DNA from 2 places in the Chromobacterium sp. W521 genome. Region 1 is predicted to be linked to the other one. Evidence: riboswitches for the same ligand, from Rfam matches in the RefSeq annotation. Region 1 holds a riboswitch; the other holds the start of a gene.
What was found. A riboswitch is a leader RNA that binds a small molecule or an ion and turns the genes downstream of it on or off. The one in region 1 is predicted to bind glycine.
Positions count from the first base shown of each region.

Region 2: linked by a shared signal. The riboswitch ahead of gcvT (glycine cleavage system aminomethyltransferase GcvT) and the one ahead of ACUXV1_RS19810 (trimeric intracellular cation channel family protein) in region 1 are both predicted to bind glycine.

Region 1 is NZ_JBRBAF010000014.1:26,951-30,154, reverse strand. Features, by position in the region: gene ACUXV1_RS19815 (DUF3141 domain-containing protein) at 1-780, shown strand, start outside; glycine riboswitch at 1,063-1,149, shown strand; glycine riboswitch at 1,151-1,333, shown strand; gene ACUXV1_RS19810 (trimeric intracellular cation channel family protein) at 1,531-2,265, shown strand; gene ACUXV1_RS19805 (helix-turn-helix transcriptional regulator) at 2,306-3,085, opposite strand.
Region 2 is NZ_JBRBAF010000004.1:322,790-325,993, forward strand. Features, by position in the region: gene ACUXV1_RS08105 (dihydroxyacetone kinase family protein) at 1-736, opposite strand, end outside; glycine riboswitch at 982-1,073, shown strand; glycine riboswitch at 1,088-1,184, shown strand; gene gcvT (glycine cleavage system aminomethyltransferase GcvT) at 1,226-2,314, shown strand; gene gcvH (glycine cleavage system protein GcvH) at 2,388-2,774, shown strand; gene gcvP (aminomethyl-transferring glycine dehydrogenase) at 2,898-3,204, shown strand, end outside.

The DNA.
Region 1 (3,204 bases):
GACGGCTTCGTGCGCTTGCTCACCTACGTGGCGATCGGCCGCGGCATCATAGACGAGCGCCCGTTCAACGCCATCCGTCGCATCATGCGCGACATCCGCCACGAATACCCGCTGACCCTGATGCAGCTGAAAGAAATCGCCCGCAAGCAAGTCTTCCTGGTGCGGCTGGACGAAGCCCGCGCGCTGGCCGGCCTGCCCAAGCTGCTGCCGGAAGAGCACCGCCGCCGCCAAGCCTGGCAGCTGGCGCACGAACTGCTGGCGCTCAGCGGCGACATCGCTCCGGAACAACAACAGCGGCTGGACCAAGTGGCCCACGCGCTGCAACTGGACACCCGCTCGCCGGCGGCCCCGGCCATCCTTCCGCCCACCGAGCCAATAGCGGCAACCGCAGCCGCTCCCGCTCCGGCCCCCGCCGTCAAGGCCAGCGCGCCGGCCAGGAAAGCGGTCGCCAAAGCCCCGGCCAAAGCAAGGGCTGCCGACAAACCCAGCGCCGCCACAACCGCCAGCAACACGCCGGTTGCGGCCAAGCCGGCTTCAGGCAAGCCCAAGGCGGCCAAAACCGCCAAAGCGTCTGTCGCCAAGTCCGCAGCCAAACCAGCGACCGCCGACAAGCCCAGCGCCGCCGCCAAAACCGCCAGCAGCACGCCGGTTGCGGCCAAGCCGGCCTCAAGCAAACCCACGGCGGCCAAAACCGCCAAAGCGCCTGCCGCCAAAGCCCCGGCCACGCGCAAACCCGCCGCCGGCAACGGCGCGGCCAAGCCCAAGACGCCTAGCAACTAAGAGCCTGTTCACGGTCTCGCGAGCAAGAGCGAGACAAGGCGAAAACGAGCGAAAAAGCGGAATGCACGAGTGGTACATGAGCATTTTGAGCTTGTACTCACAGTGCAACGCTTCACGAAGCGCAGCAGATCGTAAACAGGTTCTAAGAACCAGCCAGCGCAAAAACGCCCGGACAGCCAAGCCGCCGTCCGAGCGTTTTCGTGAAGATGGCGCACTGCAACATTTTTGCCTTCCCCCATGTATACAGTCGTTGACTGAACAATACAGCAAACGCTAATATCCTTGCCTGCTGCGGGAGAGAGGGGCATACGCCCCCGCCGAAGACGCAAACTCCCATAATCGCTCAGGCCACAGTACCGCAGCCCATGGATACCAGCCGATTGGAGAGAGGCCCTAAGCGCCCGTTCATCATCTGCTACGCTTCAGCGACAGCGCGTCAGATTATGCAACCGGCCCTTAGCCGCCCACCGAAGGGGCAAGTGACGCCCGGCAAAGCCCGCACACAGGCAGCGCCCGTCATCTAACTCTCAGGTAAAAGGACAAGGGGAGAGGCAATGCCGGCAACGCCGCGCTCATGCGCGGCTCGCCGGCCATGCTCAGAACGTGTTCACGATCTCGCGAGCAAGGACGAGACAAGGCGAAAACAGCTGAGAAAGCGGAATGTACTCCTGGTACATGAGCATTTCGAAGCGATAGCCGCAGCGTCTCGCGAAGCGCAGCAGATCGTGCACCAGCTCTCAAGGAAAACCCGTGTTCGAAACGCTTGCCCAGGCTGTGCGCCACCTGGCATGGCCCGCCCATTGCCAACCTATTTTCCCACCCGGCTTCGCCGCTCACCTCGGCGCCAGCCTGTTTGACCACTGCAACTACATGCTTACCCTGATCTATCTGATCGCCATCACCGCGGAAGCGATGACTGGCGCGCTGGCGGCCGGCCGCCGCAATATGGACATCTTCGGCGTCACCGTCATCGCCTTCCTCACCGCCCTGGGCGGCGGCACCGTGCGCGATATCGTGCTGGGCCGATACCCGATAGGCTGGACCCAACACCCGGAATACGTCGGCCTCGTCATTGCCGGCGGCTTGGCCGCCGTGTTCGTGGCCCGCTACATGAAGCGCCTCAGCCGCGTCTTCCTGGTGCTGGACGCGCTGGGCCTGATCGCCTTCACCATCATAGGCTGCGGCGTGGCCCAGTCCATGGACTACCATCCGGTAGTGGTGGTGATGGCCGGCATGATCACCGGCATTGCCGGCGGCATCCTGCGCGACGTGCTGTGCAACCGCGTGCCCGTGGTCTTCCGTCAGGAACTGTACGCCAGCGTCTCCTTCGCCGTGGCCCTGCTCTACTTGGGCCTGATCAAGCTGGGCGTGCCGCATGATCTCAACGTGCTGGCCAGCTTCGCCGTCGGCCTCACTATCCGCCTGGCCGCCATCTGGCGCGAATGGCGGCTGCCGGTGTTCATGTACCGGCACGACCTGCATTAACTAACCCTAGCTGTTTCACCGCTACGCCACGGCATCGGGATCAAATATCCGCCAGCAGCAGGAACAAGGCCGCCTGGCTGGAAACGCCCAGCTTGGCGTACAGATGGCGACGATGCACCTTGGCCGTTTCCAGTGAAATGCCCAGTTCACGCGCCACGCCCTTGGTAGAGTGGCCGCCGAGTATCAGCAAGGCCACTTCCACCTCGCGCTTGGTCAGCGGCGAGGAACCCTGCGAGCGCAGCGCCTCCTCCCACTGCCGGCGGCTCTGCCTGCCCGGGTTCGCAGCCGGCTGATGCCGCCCTTCGTCCAGACGCGCGGCCAGCCGTGACAAGGGCAGCAACCAGGGAGCAAACAGATTGCAGACGCCCAGATCTTGCTCGCTGAAGCGATGCTTGCAGCCCAGCGACAGGGACAGCACCCCCTCCGGCAGCGCTTGCAGGAACTGGATTTCATCCGCCACCACATTGCGCGAAAAGTAACGCCGAAAGTATTCCGTTTCCCTGAAACGGTCCGGTGCCACCTCGTCCAGCCGGTACACGCCAGCCGCCGGACACTTCAGCGCAAAGCCGTAAAACGGGTCCAGCAGATAGAGGCCACGCCTGTAGTCGGCGAACAGATCGTCATGAGCGTAATTCGCCGCGTGATCCGCCAGCACCAAGGGCGGGGCCTCCTGGCGAAACAGCAACACCACCCAGGTATCGAAACTCAGGTGTTCTCGCAGAAACGCGGCCAGTTGCTGCCAAAAGGCCGCATTGTCGACGCACCCCAGCAAACGTCCCAATTGCTGGTGAAAAACCAAGTCCGCCACATTCAGCTGCATGCCAGCTACCTCGATCAGGTTAGTTTTACCCACGGCCCTAACGCTTTCGCGTGATATCCACCGCGAAAGGGGCTGACTAGTATGGCTTCACCTTGCGCGACAAGACCAGCCACCATGTG
Region 2 (3,204 bases), on a different contig from region 1:
CAATGGCGTCGAGCAGCGTCGCGCACAAGGCGTCGGCGGATTGGCGCGGCACGCGGCGTACGCCGGCTTCGCCGTGAATGCCCAGCCCCAACTCTACTTCGTCGTCGTCCAGTTGAAAGCCGGGGCGGCCGGTTGCCGGCACGGTGCAGGCGCCCAGCGCCACGCCCATGGTGGCCACCTGTTCCGCCGCCTGCCGCGCCGCGGCCGCGACCTCGGCCAGGCTGGCGCCGCTGGCGGCAACCGCGCCGGCAATCTTGTGCACCAGCACGGTGCCGGCGATGCCGCGACGGCGCGCCGGCTCCACGGTGTCGCGAAGCGCTACATCGTCGGCCACCACCACGCTGTCGACGGCAATGCCCTCGGCACGGGCCAGCTCCGCCGCCAGGCCAAAGTTTAGCCGGTCGCCGGTGTAGTTTTTGATGATGAGCAGTACGCCTTTAGGGCCGGCGACGGCGCGGATCGCCGCCAGCACGGTGTCTACGCTGGGCGAGGTGAATACGTCGCCCACTGCGGCGGCGTCCAGCATGCCGTGGCCGATGTAGCCGGCGTGGGCGGGCTCGTGGCCGCTGCCGCCGCCGGAGATCAGCGCCACTTTGTCGAGCTGACCGTCAGCCGGAAGATCCGCGCGCAGCAAGACGTTTTCCTCTTCGAGCAGGGCCAGGCCGGGCAGGGTGTCGGCCAGGCCTTCCAGCATTTCCCGCGCCACATGGCGCGGATCGTTGATTAGTTTTCGCATCGCGGTTTCCTTTCCATATCGGATAGAGCTCGTGCTGGGTAAAGATGGATGTCATCTTACGATCAGCTTTGCTTGGAGGGGGAATTTGTCGATTGCGTGATCGATAACGAAGTGAAATGTGTTCGTAATCGATCTTAAACGAAGCAATATCCGTTCAATGATTTGCGGTTTCGAATATTTTAAGTCATTGTTTAAGTTGAAGATAAACACGGCTTGCCAAGGCCCGGTCCAGCAACCATAATCTGGCACGTCATGCAGGAGAGAGTGGCCGTCCGCGCCACCGCCGAAGGCGCAAGCGCACCCGCAATCGCTCAGGCAAAAGGACTGCATTATCGGACTGGCCGCAGCCAGTTCGCCGAATCTGGAGAGCGGCGTCCACGGATGCCCACCGAAGGGGCTAACGGTCGCAAGGCCGGAAAATCTCAGGTGCAGGGACAGAGGGGTGTAGGGAATAGAGCAACACTACACGCTTTTGCTAAGGACGCACCAATGACGGCCCCGAAACGCACCCCCCTGTTTGAATCCCACATCGCCGCCGGCGCCAAGATGGTCGATTTCGCCGGCTGGGAAATGCCCATCCATTACGGCTCCCAACTAAAAGAACATGAAATCGTGCGCAGCGACGCCGGCATGTTCGACGTTTCCCATATGACGGTGCTGGACATCAGCGGGCCGGACGCCAAGGCCTGGCTCCAGCGGCTGATCGCCAACGACGTGGCCAAGCTGGGCTTCGAAGGCAAGGCGCTGTATTCCGGCATGCTCACGCCCGACGGCACCGTGGTGGACGATCTGATCGTCTACCTGACCTCCTACGGCTATCGCATGGTGGTCAACGCGGGCACCACCGACAAGGATCTGGCCTGGATGGAAGGGCACAAGGCGGACTTCAACGTCGACATCAAAGTAAGACGCGATCTGTCCATCTTGGCGGTGCAAGGCCCGCAAGCCATCGCCAAGGTCTGTTCGGTCAAGCCCGAGCTCGCCGCCGTCATCCAGAACTTGAAACCGTTTCAAGGCCAGCCGGCAGGAGACTGGTTCTATGCCCGCACCGGCTATACCGGCGAAGACGGCCTGGAAGTGATGCTGCCCGGCGTTGAAGCCGCCGCTTTCTTCCAACAATTGCAGGCCGCCGGCGTGGCGCCCATCGGTCTGGGCGCGCGCGACACCCTGCGGCTGGAGGCCGGCATGAATCTGTACGGCCACGATATGGACGAAACCGTTTCCCCGCTGGAAGCCGGCATGGGTTGGACCATCGCCTGGGAACCGGCTGAGCGCGACTTCATCGGCCGCAAGGCGCTAGAGGCGCAGAAAGCCGCCGGCGTGAAGACCAAGCAAGTGGGCCTGGTACTGGAAGGGCGCGGCGTGCTGCGCGAAGGTCTGAAAGTAGTGGTGGAAGGGGTGGGCGAAGGGGTGATCACCAGCGGAACCTTCTCGCCCACGCTCAAGCATTCCATCGCGATCGCGCGCGTGCCGGCAGGCACAGGCGACAAGGCGCTGGTGGACCTGCGCGGCACCTTGACCGAAGTGCGCGTGGTCAAGATGCCTTTCGTGCGCAACGGCAAGAAAGTTTTCGCCTGAGCCGATTGCTCAGGCAGGCCGCGCGACGCGGCCGGGAATAATCGTTAAGACCTGGATTTGACTGGAGACACTCATGAGCAACATCCCCGCCGAACTCAAATACGTTGAAAGCCACGAATGGCTGTGTCTGGAAGCTGACGGTTCCGTGACCGTGGGCATTACCGAGCATGCTCAAGAATTGCTGGGCGACATCGTTTTCGTCGAGCTGCCGAAAGTGGGCGCCAAGCTGGCCAAGGAAGAGCAGGCCGGCGTGGTGGAATCGGTGAAGGCCGCTTCCGACATTTACTGTCCGGTTGCCGGCGAAGTGCTGGCCATCAACGAGGAACTGGAAGCCGAACCGGAACTGGCCAATAGCGAACCCTACGGGGCGGGCTGGTTCTTCAAGATCAAGCCGGCGAATCCGGCGGACCTGGACGCCCTGATGGACGCCGCCGCCTACGCCAAGGAAATTGGCGCCTGATGGTGAAAACCGCCTCGCAGTCCTGATTGGCCGCGAGGCGTTTTTTTCGCCCGGATATCCAGCAACACCCGATTGGCCGCGAAAGCCGCGGCGCGGACGGCAAGCACAGAAGGTCTCGTACTCATGTCTCTCTCCGAACTTTTCAACCGCAAAGAATTCATCTCCCGCCACATCGGCCCGTCCGACGCAGAGCGCGAGCAAATGCTGGCCGCCATCGGCGTGGCCTCCATTGACGAACTGGTGGCGCAGACGCTGCCGGCCGACATCCGCCTGAACCGCAAGCTGGAGCTGCCGGATCCCATGCCGGAAGCCGAGGCGCTGGCCGCGCTGAAGGCTGTCGCCGCCAAGAACGTGGTCAACAAATCCTTCATCGGCCAGGGTTATTACCCGGTGCTGACCCCAACGGTGATCTTGCGCAACCTGCTGGAAA